2 regions of the Hydrogenophaga sp. PBL-H3 genome follow, and region 1 is predicted to be linked to the other one. Evidence: predicted binding sites of a transcription regulator. Region 1 holds the regulator's gene; the other holds the start of a gene.

Region 1 (7,808 bases):
ATCGATCAGGTGCCCAAGTTCGATCGACTCGAACTGCAGCTCGCCCTGGCACATCAACGACATGATCACCGCGCGGCGCAGCAGGTCGTCGCGCGTGAGCGCCAGGCCGCGCACGATCGGCAGGCGGCCCTGGTCCAGCATGTCGCGGTACTCCTCCAGCGTCTTGGCGTTCTGGCTGTAGGTGGCCCCGATACGCCCGATGGCGGACACACCGAGTGCGATCAAATCGCAGTCGGGCTGGGTGCTGTAGCCCTGGAAGTTGCGGTGCAGCCGGCCCTGCCGCTTGGCCACGGCCAGCGCGTCGGTCGGCAGCGCAAAGTGGTCCATGCCCACGTAAACGTAGCCGGCGTCCTGCAACGCGTCCAATGAAGCCGAGAGCATGGCCAGCTTGGCGCTGCCGCTGGGCAGTTCGGCGGCGACGATGCGCCGCTGCGGCTTGAAGCGCGCTGGCAAATGAGCGTAGGCGTAGAGCGCAATGCGGTCGGGGCGAAGCGCATTCACCTGGGTCAGGGTGCGTGCGAACGACTCCGGCGTTTGCATCGGCAAGCCATAGATCAGGTCGACGTTGACGGACTCGAATCCGATACGGCGCGCGGCGTCCACCAGTGCGAACACCTGCTCGGCGGGTTGCACGCGGTGCACCGCCTTCTGCACGGCGGGGTCGAAGTCCTGCACACCGAAGCTCAGGCGGTTGAAGCCCAGACGGGCCAAGTTGCGCAGGCGCTCTTCGCTCACCGTGCGCGGATCCACCTCCACCGAATACTCGCCGCCAGGCACCAGCGTGAAGTGCGAGCGCAGCATGGTCATGAGGTCTTCGAGCTCGGCGTCCGACAGGAAGGTCGGCGTGCCACCGCCCAGGTGCAGCTGCGAGACGTTGTGCCCCCGGCCGAAATGGGCTACCTGCAGTTCGACCTCCCGTGTGAGGTAACGCAGGTATTCGGCCGCGCGCTCGTGGTGCTTGGTGATCACCTTGTTGCAGGCGCAGTAGTAGCAGACCGACTCGCAAAACGGGATGTGCACGTAAAGTGATAGCGGCAGTGCCATCGATCCCGCTTTTCGCTGCTCGAGCGCCTGAACGTAGTCTTGCTCGGTGAAGGCTTCAACGAAGCGGTCGGCGGTGGGGTACGAGGTGTAGCGTGGTCCGGGGATGTCGAACCGGCGCAGCAGATCGTCGGAAATGGTGTGGCTCACAGGATGTCTCCCAATCAATGGAACCACTGTGCCGCAGGAAAGGCCTGGGGCCCTTGATCTTCATCAACAGGCAGATGCGCCCTGCCCGTTTGGGAGCACCGACACCCCACGGGGGTATGCTGTGGTCTGTCACACATTCCCGGATTTCGTATGGACGCCCACACCATCAAAGTTGCCTGTTCCAGCTGCAACCTGCGCGAGCTCTGTCTGCCCATGGGTCTGAACCCTGACGAGATGGACAAGCTGGACCGCGTGATCTCCACCCGCAAGCGGATCAAGCGAGGTCAATCGCTGTTCAGCGTCGGCGACAAATTCACCTCGCTCTATGCGGTTCGCTCGGGGTTCTTCAAGACCTGCGTGACCACGGCCGACGGCCGCGACCAGGTGACCGGCTTCCAGATGACGGGCGAGATCATCGGCATGGACGGCATCGTGAGCGACCACCACTCCTGCGACGCGGTCGCGCTGGAAGACGCCGAGGTCTGCATCATGCCGTTCGACCAGGTCGAGGAACTCTCGCGCGAATTCACCACGCTGCAGCACCATGTGCACAAGATCCTGAGTCGCGAGATCGTGCGTGACCACGGCGTGATGCTGCTGCTGGGCAGCATGCGCGCCGAAGAGCGGCTGGCCGCTTTCCTTCTCAATCTGGTGCAGCGCCTGCACGCTCGCGGCTTCTCACAGTCCGAATTCGTGCTGCGCATGACGCGCGAGGAAATCGGCAGCTACCTGGGCATGAAGCTGGAGACGGTGAGCCGCACGTTCTCCAAGTTCGTGGAGGACGGCATCATTGAGGTGAAGCAGCGCTACGTGCACATCAAGAACGTCGACGGACTGCGCCAGATCGTCAACCCGCAGACCTGTATCTAAGGCCCCCACGCTCCGCCGCTGCGCGGGTCGCTGCCCCCCACGGGGGCTGTTTTGCCTTGGGGCGGCCCGGCGGCAAAACGTAGCCCCCACGCTCCGCCGCTGCGCGGGTCGCTGCCCCCCACGGGGGCTGTTTTGCCTTGGGGCGGCCCGGCGGCAAAACGTAGCCCCCACGCTCCGCCGCTGCGCGGGTCGCTGCCCCCCACGGGGGCTGTTTTGCCTTGGGGCGGCCCGGCGGCAAAACGTAGCCCCCACGCTCCGCCGCTGCGCGGGTCGCTGCCCCCCACGGGGGCTGTTTTGCCTTGGGGCGGCCCGGCGGCAAAACGTTGCCCCCACGCTCCGCCGCTGCGCGGGTCGCTGCCCCCCACGGGGGCTGATCCGGCTTGGGGCGGCCCTGCGCCGGATCCCCAGGCCCCCACGCTCCGCCGCTGCGCGGGTCGCTGCCCTCCTGAGGCGGATCGTTCAGAGTTCCGACGAAGGCAGGGTCAGCAGCGTGGTGAGCGCGCTTGACGCCATCGTCAGCGCCCAGAACACGAAAAACGCCAGCGTGTAGACCGCCTCGCGCGAAAGCGCCAGCGGCGAGCCGAACCAGTGCAGATCGCTCGGGTCCACGAGTGCAAAGACCACCATCTCCAGCACGGCCGCCACCAGAAAGGCGGGCCATGCGATCCCCATCAGGCGCTTTCCCCACATGGGTTTGTCTCCCCGTTGTCGTTGTGGATCACTCGGCCGGGATCACCGGCGAGGCGGCGTTGTTGCGCGCCTGGTGGGCCGGCTGCAGCTTGGCTAAGGCGTCGATGCGGGCCTGGCCCTGCAACGCATGAGCAGCCTTGAAATCGCGCTGGTAGTCGGCCTTGTTGAGCACCGGGTCGGCACCGTTGATGGCGAAGAAGGCGGCGGTCAGGCTGGCCGCCACACCCACCAGTGGCGCACCCACCACCAGCCACATGTGAGGCGTGCGCCACCAGGCCGGGGCCGCAGCGGTGTTCGTGGCGTTGGATGAAGTCATGGCAATCTCCTGAAAAGGCAAATCTGGGTGGGCGATTCAGCGCGGCACGAGGAAGGCGGCCTTCTCGGTCACGCGGGCCACTTCGTCACCGGTGGAACGGATCTCGAACCGGATGGGGTGAGAACCGGCTTCGGCGGTGCCAGGCGGGATCTGGACCCGCACCGCGGCCGATCGCACTTCGGTGGGCAACACCTCGACCTCGGCAAGCGGGTCCAGCGTGATGCCGGGCAGGCCCGAGACCGTGATGGCGTAGCGCTGCGTCTTTTCGGTGGCGTTCATGATCTGCAGGCGGTACACGTTTTCGATGCGGCCCTGCTCCACCATGCGCGCGAGCGAACCGCGGTCGCGCATCACGTCCACCCGCAGTGGCGTGCGCAGGAACAGGCTCACACCCACCGCCGCGGTGATGGTCAGCAGGATGGCCGAGTACACCAGCACGCGCGGGCGCATGGCGCGCTGCAGCATCTGCTTCGTACTCCAGCCCTGCTCCATGCCGTTCTGGGTCGAGAACTTGATGAGGCCACGCGGGTAGCCGACCTTGTCCATCACGTCGTCGCACACGTCGACGCAGGCCGCGCAGCCGATGCACTCGTACTGCAGGCCCTTGCGGATGTCGATACCGGTCGGGCAGACCTGCACGCACAGGGTGCAGTCCACACACGAGCCCAGCCCCAGGGCCGCCGGGTCGGCCTTTTTCGAGCGAGGACCACGCGGCTCGCCGCGCTTCTCGTCGTAGGTCACGATCATCGTGTCCTTGTCGAACATTGCGCTCTGGAAGCGCGCATACGGACACATGTGCTTGCAGACCTGCTCGCGCAGGAAGCCGGCGTTGCCGTAGGTGGCGAAGCCATAGAAAAACACCCAGAAGGTTTGCCAGGGGCCGAGCGAGGCGGCCACCGAGAGCGCGGCCAGCTCGCGGATGGGCGTGAAGTAGCCCACGAAGGTGAAGCCGGTCCACAGCGCAACGGCAATCCAGAGCACCTGCTTGAGCACGCGCTTGCCGAGCTTGGATGCCGACATGGCGGCCGCGTCCAGCCGCAGGCGCGCGGAGCGGTCGCCTTCCACCTTCTTTTCGATCCACAGGAAGATCTCCGTGTAGACCGTTTGCGGGCAGGCAAACCCACACCACAGCCGACCCGCCACCGCCGTGAACAGGAACAGCGAGAGTGCCGAGATGACCAGCAGCCCGGTGAGGTAGATGAAATCCTGCGGGTAGAGCACCAGACTGAAGATGTAGAAGCGGCGCGCCTCCAGATCGAACAACACGGCCTGGCGCGCATTCCACTCCAGCCAGGGCAGACCGTAGAAGACGACCTGCGTGATCCACACCATGATCCAGCGCCAGTTGGAGAACACGCCCGAGACCGAGCGCGGATGGATCTTCTGGCTCGACGCGTACAGCGACACCATCACCTCGTCGTCTGCGGCCGCAGGCACGATGGGGATGATGGTGGCTGAAGGTTTGGCGCCAGGTGTTGCTTGGGACACGGAGGCTTTCAATCAGACTCAGTTGGTCGCCACCGGCGGCTTGTTGGACAGACCCCAGATGTAGGCGGTGAGGACATGGATCTGGTCGGCGTTGAGCTTGCCGGCCTGCGCCGGCATCTGGTTGGTGAAGCCGTTGGTCACGGCACGCACGATCGCCTCCTCGCCCCAGCCGTGCAGCCAGATGCCGTCGGTCAGGTTGGGGGCACCCAGTGCGGGGTTGCCTTTGCCCTCGGCGCCGTGGCAGGCAGCGCAGGCACCGAACTTGGAACGACCCACCGCAGCGCGCACCGAGTCGTGCGGCGTGGCCGACAGACTCATCACGTAATGCGCCACGTTGCGCACGTCATCGGGCGTGCCCACGGCTGCAGCCATGGGCGGCATCATGCCGATGCGGCCCTGCGTGAGCGTGGTCTTGATGGTTGCAGGATCACCGCCGTGCAACCAGTCCCCGTCGGTGAGGTTGGGGAAGCTGCGGGCGCCGCGCGCGTCCGAGCCGTGGCACTGGGCGCAGTTGTTCATGTACAGGCGCTCGCCGATGGCCATGGCCGGCGCGTCGCCCGCCAGTTGCTCGGGCGACAGGCCGTTGAAGCGCGCGTAGATGGGTGCGATGTCCTTCTGCACCTTGTCGACCTCGGCCTGGTGCTGGCCTTGCGACGTCCAGCCCAAAACGCCCTGGTACTTGCCGAAGGTGGGGTACAGCACGCCGTAGACCAGCGCGAAGACCACCGTGATGATGAACAGGTACACCCACCAGCGCGGCAAGGGGTTGTTCATCTCTTGCAGGTCCTCGTCCCACACATGGCCGGTGGTGTTGTCGGCCCGTACCTTGACTTTGGTGGTGCCGCTGATCCAGAGCAGGACCGCGCAGGCCAGGATGCTGACCACGGTCAGCCCGGCCACGTACCAGGACCAGAATTCGCTGGTGAAATCACTCATGATGTTTCTCTTGTTCTGACGGAGTCGTGGGGTTCATTCGTCCTGGAAAGGCAGCTGGGCCGCCTCCTCGAAACGTTCCTTGTTCTGCCTGGACCAGGCCCAGACCACGATGCCCAGGAAGGTCAGCATGCTGACCACAGTGACGATGCTGCGCAGGTCGTTGATGTCCATGGTGTCCTCCGTGGGCTTACTTGATCGCGGTGCCGAGCACCTGCAGGTAGGCCACCAGCGCGTCGAGCTCGGTCTTGCCTTTGACGTCGGCGGTGGATGCGGCGATCTCGTCGTTGGTGTAGGGCGCGCCCAGGGTGCGCAGCACCTCCATGCGCCGGGGAATGCCGGCTTCGTTCACCGTCTTCTTCGCCAGCCATGGGTAGGCCGGCATGTTCGACTCGGGCACCAGATCGCGCGGGTTGGTCAGGTGCGCACGGTGCCATTCATCGCTGTAGCGCCCGCCCACGCGGTGCAGGTCGGGCCCGGTGCGCTTGCTGCCCCACTGGAACGGCCGGTCGTACACGAATTCACCCGCCAGCGAGTAGTGGCCGTAGCGCAGCGTCTCGGCCTGCAGCGGCCGGATCATCTGCGAGTGGCAGTTGTAGCAACCTTCGCGCACATAGATGTCGCGTCCGGCGATCTGCAGCGCGCTGTAGGGTTTGAGGCCCTCTACCGGCTGGGTGGTGGACTTCTGGAAGAACAGCGGAACGATCTCCACCAGTCCACCGACCGCGATCACCAGCACGATGAGCACGATCATCAGGAAGTTGTTGGTCTCGATGCGCTCGTGCGTGAAACCCTGGGGTTTGTCTTGATTGGCCATGGTGTTGTCCTCAGGCGTGAGCAGGGTTGATGGCGGGGATGCGCACGTCCTGTGCCAGCCCGCTCCTGACCGTCATGACGGTGTTCCACAGCATCACCACCATGCCGCCGAGGTACAGCAGACCGCCCAGCAGGCGGATCACATAGAACGGGAAGGTGGCCTTGACCGACTCCACGAAGGTGTAGGTGAGGCTGCCGTCGGGGTTGACCGAGCGCCACATCAGGCCTTGCATCACACCGGCGATCCACATGGCGGCGATGTAGAGCACGATGCCGATGGTGGCAACCCAGAAGTGCAGCTCGACGGCGGGCACGGAATACATCTTTTTCTGGCCGTACAGGCGCGGGATCAGGTAGTACATGGACCCCATGGTCACCAGGCCAACCCAGCCCAGGGCGCCGCTGTGCACGTGGCCCACGGTCCAGTCGGTGTAGTGCGAGAGTGCATTGACCGTCTTGATCGACATCATCGGACCTTCAAAGGTCGACATGCCGTAGAACGAGAGCGAGACGATCAGGAAGCGCAGGATGGGGTCATCGCGCAGTTTGTGCCAGGCGCCCGAGAGCGTCATGATGCCGTTGATCATGCCGCCCCAGCTGGGCGCCAGCAGGATGAGCGAGAACACCATGCCGACCGACTGCGTCCAGTCGGGCAGCGCGGTGTAGTGCAGGTGGTGCGGACCGGCCCACATGTAGGTGAAGATCAGCGCCCAGAAGTGCACGATCGACAGGCGATAGGAGTAGACGGGGCGCTCGGCCTGCTTGGGGATGAAGTAATACATCATTCCAAGGAAACCGGCGGTGAGGAAGAAGCCCACCGCGTTGTGGCCATACCACCACTGCACCATCGCGTCCTGCACACCGGCGTAAGCCGAGTAGGACTTGAAGCCGTCCACGGGCAGCGCGGCGCTGTTGACGATGTGCAGCATGGCCACGGCCAGGATGAAGGCGCCGAAGAACCAGTTGGCCACATAGATGTGGCGCACCTTGCGTTTGCCGATGGTGCCGAAGAACACCACCGCGTAGGCCACCCAGACCACCGCGATCAGCAGGTCGATCGGCCATTCGAGTTCGGCGTATTCCTTGCCCTGGGTGAGGCCCAGCGGCAGCGTGATCGCGGCCAGCACGATCACCAGCTGCCAGCCCCAGAAGGTGAAGGCCGCGAGACCGTCGGAGAAGATCCGTGTCTGGCAGGTGCGCTGCACCACGTAGTAGCTGGAGGCAAAGAGACCGCAGCCACCAAAGGCAAAGATCACTGCGTTGGTGTGCAGCGGCCGCAGGCGGCCGTAAGACAGCCATTCAATGCCCAGATTGAGCTCGGGCCAGGTGAGCTGCGCCGCAATGATCACGCCCACCAGCATGCCCACCACCCCCCACACCACCGTCATGACGGCGAACTGCCGCACCACTTTGTCGTTGTAGACCGCCGACTGGCTGGCCTTGTTTGTCACGGACATACTGAAACTCCTCGCAAATGTCACTGATGGAAGTGTCTTCACGGACA
Region 2 (7,808 bases), 1.2 Mb from region 1:
GTCAGCAGCAGGGGCTGCTTGGCGATCATGATGGAGGTTTCGCGGCCGAAGTAGGCCTGGATGTCCTTGCCATTGACCGTGATGTGGCCACTGCCTTTTTTCAGGAAAACACGGGCGACGCTGGATTTGCGACGGCCGGTTCCATTGTTCCATTCACCAATCATCTCAAGGCTCCTTTAGAGTTCCAGCACTTGCGGCTGTTGGGCGGTATGCGGGTGCTCTGCACCGCCGTACACCTTGAGCTTCTTGATCATGGCGTAGCCGAGCGGGCCCTTGGGCAGCATGCCCTTGACAGCCTTTTCGAGCGCACGGCCTGGGTGCTTGGCCTGCATGTCGCGGAAGTTGGTGCCGTAGATACCGCCGGGGTAACCCGAGTGACGGTAGTAGACCTTGTCGAGGGCTTTGTTGCCCGTGACGCGGATCTTGGCTGCGTTGATGATGACGATGAAGTCACCGGTATCGACGTGAGGCGTGTAAATGGCCTTGTGTTTGCCGCGCAAACGGAGAGCCACTTCACTGGCAACTCGTCCGAGGACCTTGTCGGTCGCGTCAATCACAAACCACTCGTGCGTCACGTCAGCGGGTTTTGCGCTGAACGTTTTGGTCATGAGTTTTCTCTTGGAGAGGTGGTTTGGCGGCTCTTTTCCACGGTCGGTCGTTCTCTGACGGAACGCTCTTAGGTGGGTTTTGAACACTTCGCCGCGGAGCCAGCAGTTCGCTGCGAAGCCATCGATTGTACGAAATTGCGGGGGTGGCTGGCAAATTTCAGTTTTGCAAACCCGCCCGGCGTGGTCAAACCGCTACCATCAACGGATGTTCAGCTACCGACACGCCTTCCACGCCGGCAACCACGCCGACGTGCTAAAGCACACCACCCTCATCGCCACGCTGCGCCATCTGATGCAGAAAGAGGCCGGCATCACCTTGGTCGACACCCACGCGGGGGCCGGCCTGTACCGCCTGGATGGTGACTACACCGAGACCGGGGGCGAGGCCAAGGACGGCGTGGTCAAGCTGATGGCGGCCCTTCGGTCGGCCGACCAGCCGCCGGCCAAGGACGTGTCGCCCGCGATTGACGACTACCTCGACACCATCGCCAGCTTCAACCCGTCAGGCGCGCTGCGCGTCTATCCCGGCTCACCCTTCGTGATGCAGCAGCTCATGCGCACCGAGTCGCGCGACCGGCTCAAGCTGTTCGAACTGCACCCCACCGACAGCAAGACGCTCGCGGCCAACATCGCCCAGCTCGACGCCGGACGGCAGATTGCGGTGGCCCGCGAGGACGGCTTTGAGGGCCTGCGCCCGCTGCTGCCTCCGCCGCCCTCGTCCACCGGCTCCAAGCGCGCTGTGGTGCTGATCGACCCGAGTTACGAGATCAAGAGCGATTACGCAAAAGTGAGCGCCTGCATACAAGAAGCCATCAAGCGTTTCCCGACCGGCACCTATCTCGTCTGGTACCCGGTGATTCCGCGGCCCGAAGCGCACGACCTGCCGCGCCGTCTCAAGACGCTGGCCAACCAGGCGCAGAAACCCTGGCTCAACGCCACGCTCGCCATTGGCCAGGACCCGACACACGGTCCCGAAGATCGGCCCGGACTGACGGCCAGCGGCATGTTTGTCGTCAACCCGCCGCACACACTCAAGGGTGTGCTGCAACAGGCGCTGCCGCAACTGCTGGCCCACCTGGGACGCGGCCGGGGCAAGTCCCAGGCCCTCGAATCGGGCGGTTGAAAATTAGCCGACCGCTCGGTCGGTTAACTGGATATACTGCGACTCACGCGCCCGGCCAGCGGCGCAGGAGACGCGCATGTACACCCAGTCGTTCAACGTTCCCGACGCCGACACCAAGTCCGGCACGCCGCTGAAAGCGGTGCCCCACGACACCGCCTTGCAGGCGCACTTTGACGCTGTGGTCGACGCCGACGGCAAGATCGAGCCGCGCGACTGGATGCCCGACGCGTACCGCAAGACGCTGGTGCGCCAGATCAGCCAGCACGCGCACAGCGAGATCGTGGGCATGCTGCCCGAAGGCAACTGGATCAGCCGCGCGCCCAGCCTCAAGCGCAAGGCCATCCTGGTGGCCAAGGTGCAGGACGAAGGTGGCCATGGCCTGTACCTCTACAGCGCAGCCGAGACCCTGGGCACCAGCCGCGACCAGATGTTCGACGCGCTGCACTCGGGCAAGGCCAAATACAGCTCGATCTTCAACTACCCCACGCTGACCTGGGCCGACGTGGGCGTGGTCGGCTGGCTGGTGGACGGCGCGGCGATCATGAACCAGATCCCGCTGTGCCGCTGCAGCTTCGGCCCGTATGCGCGCGCCATGATCCGCGTCTGCAAGGAAGAAAGCTTCCACCAGCGCCAGGGCTTCGAGTCGCTGATGACCATGATGCAGGGCACGGCCGAGCAGAAAGCCATGGTGCAGGACGCGGTGAACCGCTGGTGGTGGAAGTGCCTGGCGATGTTCGGCCCGCCCGACGCCGACAGCCCCAACAGCGTGCAGGGCATGCGCTGGGGCATCAAACGCATTTCCAACGACGACCTGCGCCAGAAGTTCGTGGACGCGACCGTGCCGCAGGCCGAGGTGCTGGGCGTGACGCTTCCCGATCCCGACCTGAAATGGAACGAGGCGCGTGGCCACCACGATTACGGTTCGATCGACTGGGACGAGTTCTGGGCCGTGGTCAATGGCGACGGCCCCTGCAACAAGGAGCGCCTGGCCACGCGCGTGAAGGCCTGGAACGACGGCGCATGGGTCCGCGAAGCGGCGCTCGCCCACGCGGCCAAACAACAGGCACGCACCATGAAGGAGGCCGCATGAACACAGCCGCACTCAAGGAATGGCCCTTGTGGGAAGTCTTCGTGCGCAGCAAGCAGGGCCTGGAGCACAAGCACTGCGGCAGCCTGCACGCCAGCGACGCACCCCACGCACTGCAGATGGCGCGCGACGTCTACACGCGCCGCCAGGAAGGCGTGAGCATCTGGGTCGTGCCGTCCAACAGCATCACCGCCAGCGAGCCCGACAGCAAGGACAGCTTCTTCGACCCGGCCGCCGACAAGGTGTACCGGCATCCGACCTTCTACGAGATCCCGGACAAAGTGGGGCACATGTGATGGTTTCAGCGCCCACCCACGCGCCCGTGGCCTATTTGCTGCACCTGGCCGACAACGCCCTGGTGCTCGGCCAGCGCAACGCCGAGTGGTGCGGCCACGGGCCCATCCTGGAAGAGGATCTGGCCCTGGCCAACAACAGCCTGGATCTGCTGGGCCAGGCCCGCATGCTCTACCAGCACGCCGCCGCGCTCATCAACGACGATGCCGACCTGACGCAGCGCTTCCAACACCTGCAGGGCGCGCGCACCGATGGCCGCGTGACCGAAGACACCCTGGCCTATTTCCGCGACACGCACGAATTCCGCAACCTCACGCTGCTGGAGTTGCCGCACAGCGGTCCCCTGGCCAGCACCTCATCGGGCGACCGCGATTACGCCACCACCATCACACGCAACTTTCTCTACAGCGCGCTCATGGTGCTGGTGTGGGACCGGCTGCAGACATCGGCGGACGCGCACCTGGCCGCCATCGCCGCGAAATCGCTGAAGGAGGTGCGTTACCACCTGCGCCATGCCAGCGACTGGCTGGTGCGCTTTGGCGACGGCACCGACGAATCACACGCCCGCGCGCAAGCGGCACTCAACCACCTGCTGCCCTACTGCCAGGAGTTCTGGATCGGCAGCGAAGCTGAAACACAGGCGGTGCAGAGTGGCACGGGCGTGGATGTCGCCAACCTCAAGGCGGACTGGGACGCATTGGTGGATGACACAGTGACCGAAGCCACGCTCCAACGCCCTGCCGTGCAAGGCTACGTGCCGCAGGGCAAGCTCGGCGTGCATTCGGAACACATGGGTTTTCTGCTGGCCGAAATGCAGAGCCTGGCGCGCACGCACCCACAAGCGGTGTGGTGATCGCCATGACCATCGCCGTCGTCCACGAACACGCCGCCATTTGGGCCTCGCTCGCCGATCTGAGCGACCCCGAAATTCCGGTGGTCAGCCTGAGTGAACTCGGCATCCTGCGCGACGTGCGCACGGGTGCCGACGGCACCCCCGAGGTGGTGATCACGCCCACCTACAGCGGCTGCCCGGCCATGGGACAGATCGAGGACGATGTGCGCGCCACCCTGGCAAGCGCGGGCATCCGCGCCCGCGTGGTCACGCAGCTCGCCCCCGCCTGGACCACCGACTGGATGAGCGAGGCCGCACGCGAGAAGCTGCGCGCCTACGGCATTGCGCCACCGCAGTGCGGCAGCAGCGCCAACGCGGGCGGCAACGTGCTGAAGTTTTCACGCCAGGCCCTGCAACGCGAGGTGGTGCCCTGCCCGCAATGCGGCTCGACCCACACCACCGAAACCTCGCCGTTCGGATCGACCGCGTGCAAGTCCATGTACCGCTGCCTCGATTGCCTTGAGCCCTTCGACTACTTCAAACCCTATTGATGCCATGAGCACCGCACACCGCTTCCACGAGCTGCCCATCGCCCGCATCAGCCCCGAAGCTGCCGGCGCCGTGGCCATCACCCTGGCCATACCGGCCGAGCAGCGCACGGCGTTCGCTTTCGAGCCGGGCCAGTTCCTCACCTTGCGCGCCACCATTGGCGGGCAAGACGTGCGGCGCAGTTACTCCATCAGCAGCCCGCGCAGCCTGCTCACGCAGCGGGGCGAACTCACGCTGGGCATCCGGCCGGTGGACGGTGGTGTGTTTTCCAACTGGGCGGCCAGCGAACTGCGCGCCGGCGACACGCTCAAGGTAATGCCACCCGACGGCCGCTTCACCGTGCACAAGCCGCGTGCACTGCACCGCGTGGGCTTTGCGGCTGGCTCAGGCATCACGCCCATCCTCTCGCTCATGGCCAGCACGCTCGAAGAATCACCTCAGGCCAAGTTCACCCTGGTCTATGGCAACCGGCGCATGGACAGCGTGATGTTCAACGAAGCGCTGCAGGACCTGAAGGACAGGTATGCCGACCGACTCACGCTGATCCACATCCTCTCGCGCCAGGCACAGGAGGTGCCGTTGCTCGAAGGTCGCATCGACGGCGACAAGGTGCGCGCGCTCATCGCCACGCTGCTGCCCGTGGCCAGCATGGACGAGGTGTTCATCTGCGGGCCTGAGGCCATGATCGACGCCACCGAACAAGCACTGCTCGACGCCGGCGTGCGGCCCGACCGGGTGCACACCGAGCGCTTCACCTCGCCCACGCTGCAAGCCCTGCCGGCCGAAGCGCGCAAGGCGGTGGTGCTCGGCCATGCCGATGCGGCCGTGCGCACCGACGGTGACGTCGCGCTCACCGTGCTGCTCGACGGCAAGCCGCACGCGCTGCGCATGAACCGCGACGAGCGGGTGCTCGACGTGGCCCTCAGCGCAGGCCTGGACCTGCCCTGGTCGTGTCGCGGCGGCGTGTGCTGCACCTGCCGCGCCAAGGTGATGGAGGGTTCGGTGGCGATGGAGAAAAACTACACGCTGGAGCCCTGGGAAACCGACAAGGGTTTCGTGTTGAGCTGCCAGGCGCGACCCACGAGCGATGCGCTCGTGATCAGCTTCGACGAGCGCTGAAGCGCCGCCTCAGAAGCGCCAGCCCAGACCCACGCCCAGGAGAATCGGGTCCACCTTGAAGGTGCCGATGTTGCTTCCAGCGGCGATCACGTCGGTCTTGATGTAGACCTTCTTCACGTCGACGTTCAGGTACAGGTTCTTGGACAGCGGCACATCAACGCCGGCCTGCAAGGCCAGACCATAGCTGTTGCGCTTGAGGTCCGCGCCACCACCGAGCAGATCCACCGAGCTGAAGCGCGTGTAGTTCAGACCGGCGCCCAGGTAGGGCTTGATGCCGTTGCTGTGGTTGAAGTGGTACTGCAAGGTGAGCGTGGGCGGCAGGTGCTTCAAGCTGCCGATCTGGGTGGCGCCGGCGTACACGCGCTGCTTCTGCGGCACGGTCAGCACCAGTTCGGCCGCCAGGTTGGGGCTGAAGAAGTACGTGAAGTCGATTTCGGGCAGCGTCTTGTTGTTGATCGAAAGATCCAGGCCGGTGCTGTCCTTGTTGGCGCTGTCCAGATGAACGGCGCGGGCGCGCACCAGCAGCGAGCCTGCGTTGAAGTCTTGTGCAAGGGCCGCGCCCGATGCCATCAGCACGAGGGAGGCGAGAGCCACAGTGGTCTTTTTCATGGTGTTCAGTGATCGAAGCGGGAACATTCCCGACATCGATTACAGAAGACCCCGACCCGCGACATATTGCGCTGCATCAATACGGCCGACCACGCCCTCGGCGATCACACCGGCGTTTGACGCAGATCAATTTTCGGCGGCGGCCACGGCGAGCGGTGACCGCATTGAAAACTCAGGACGGCTTGACGTTGCCGATGCGCACCACCTCGGCCCAGCGCGGAATCTCGCGCGCGATGAGCGCGGCAAAGTCCTGCGGCTTCGACGGCATGGGTGTGGCGCCTTCGCGCGTGAGCGGCTCCAGCACCTCGGGGTGGACCAGCGCCGCGTTGATCTCTGCGTTGAGCCGCGCCACCAGGTCGGGTGGCATGCCGGCGGGGCCGACGATGCCGTACCACTGATCGGCCTCGAAGCCGGGGTAACCGCTCTCGGCCACCGTGGGCACGTTGGGCAGGGCGGGCAGGCGCTGCGGGCTCGACACCGCCAGCGCACGCAGGCGGCCACCCTGCACGTGCGGCAGGACGGCTGGCGCGCCGGTGAAGGTGCAGTCGACGCGACCACCGATCACGTCGGTGATCGAGGGCGCCGTGCCGCGGTAGGGGATGTGCAGCATGAACATGCCCGCGCGCTGCTTGAGGTATTCAAAGGCGATGTGGGCGGCGCTGCCATTGCCGCCCGAAGCGTGCGTGAGCTGGCCGGGCTGCGCTTTGGCGCGCTCGATGAGTTGCTTCAACGAGGTGATGGGCAGCGATGCGTTGATCACCAGCACGTTGGGCACACGGGCCACCCAGGCGATCGGGGCGAAGCTCTTCTGCGGGTCGTAGGCCAGGCCGGGGTAGATGGCGGGGTTGACGGCCAGCGTGCCGGTGTGGCCCATGAGCAGCGTGGCGCCATTGGGCGCCGAGCGCGCCACGTCCGTGGCGCCCAGTGAACCCCCGGCACCCGGTTTGTTGTCGATCACCACGTTCACACCGAGCGCGGCGGCCAGCCGGGGCTGCAAGGCCCGGGCCAGGATGTCGGGCGAGCCGCCGGGCGGGAACGGCACCACCAGCCGGATGGTGCGGGGCAGTGTCTGGGCCCTCAGCGCGGGCGCGGCCACGGTGGCCGCGACGGCCATCAACACGGTGCGGCGGTTCAATGAAGCAGGGGAATGCATACGGGCTCCTGATGTGAGGGCGTGCAGCCTGATCGCTGCCATCTCGCCCAGTTGGAGGCTACCAGTTCCAGCCCGGTCATCACCGGGCGAAGTTCGTCCATGAGCATCCGGCGGGCCGCGAGGCACTCATTCGGCCAGCAGCACCACCGTCGCCGTGCCGCTGCCCAGCAGGCCGACCTGCGCCGCGGCAGCGCGGCTCAGGTCGATGATGCGACCCCTCACGTGGGGACCACGGTCGTTGATGCGCAGCAACACGTCTTGCCCGGTCGCGAGGTTGCGCACCCGCAAGCGCGTGCCGAAGGGCAGCGTCTTGTGGGCGGCGGTGAGATCGTGCATGTTGAAGATCTCGCCGCTGGCGGTGCGCCGCCCATGAAAGGGATCGCCGTACCACGAGGCCTGGCCCCGCTCGATCTCGCGCTCTTCCAGTACCGCGG

Evidence for each region. Region 1 encodes FNR, which switches genes on or off when oxygen is low (the NO sensors DNR and NnrR bind a similar motif). Its sites were predicted from a motif close to TTGATNNNNATCAA; they were not measured.
Region 2: a site for FNR is predicted at 6,338-6,351, ahead of F9Z44_RS18460 (OmpW/AlkL family protein). Genes of this name have one in related genera too.

The regions. Positions count from the first base shown of each region.
Region 1 covers NZ_CP044972.1:2,690,193-2,698,000, forward strand. The annotation lists gene hemN (oxygen-independent coproporphyrinogen III oxidase) at 1-1,191, opposite strand, end outside; gene fnr (fumarate/nitrate reduction transcriptional regulator Fnr) at 1,342-2,061, shown strand; gene F9Z44_RS12370 (hypothetical protein) at 2,521-2,751, opposite strand; gene F9Z44_RS12375 (nitrogen fixation protein FixH) at 2,780-3,067, opposite strand; gene ccoG (cytochrome c oxidase accessory protein CcoG) at 3,104-4,477, opposite strand; gene ccoP (cytochrome-c oxidase, cbb3-type subunit III) at 4,574-5,491, opposite strand; gene F9Z44_RS12390 (cbb3-type cytochrome oxidase subunit 3) at 5,525-5,662, opposite strand; gene ccoO (cytochrome-c oxidase, cbb3-type subunit II) at 5,679-6,305, opposite strand; gene ccoN (cytochrome-c oxidase, cbb3-type subunit I) at 6,316-7,761, opposite strand.
Region 2 covers NZ_CP044972.1:3,936,907-3,944,714, forward strand. The annotation lists gene rpsI (30S ribosomal protein S9) at 1-164, opposite strand, end outside; gene rplM (50S ribosomal protein L13) at 177-608, opposite strand; gene F9Z44_RS18430 (23S rRNA (adenine(2030)-N(6))-methyltransferase RlmJ) at 814-1,731, shown strand; gene paaA (1,2-phenylacetyl-CoA epoxidase subunit PaaA) at 1,808-2,821, shown strand; gene paaB (1,2-phenylacetyl-CoA epoxidase subunit PaaB) at 2,818-3,114, shown strand; gene paaC (1,2-phenylacetyl-CoA epoxidase subunit PaaC) at 3,114-3,965, shown strand; gene paaD (1,2-phenylacetyl-CoA epoxidase subunit PaaD) at 3,971-4,495, shown strand; gene F9Z44_RS18455 (2Fe-2S iron-sulfur cluster-binding protein) at 4,500-5,612, shown strand; gene F9Z44_RS18460 (OmpW/AlkL family protein) at 5,622-6,221, opposite strand; gene F9Z44_RS18465 (Bug family tripartite tricarboxylate transporter substrate binding protein) at 6,394-7,374, opposite strand; gene F9Z44_RS18470 (septal ring lytic transglycosylase RlpA family protein) at 7,501-7,808, opposite strand, start outside.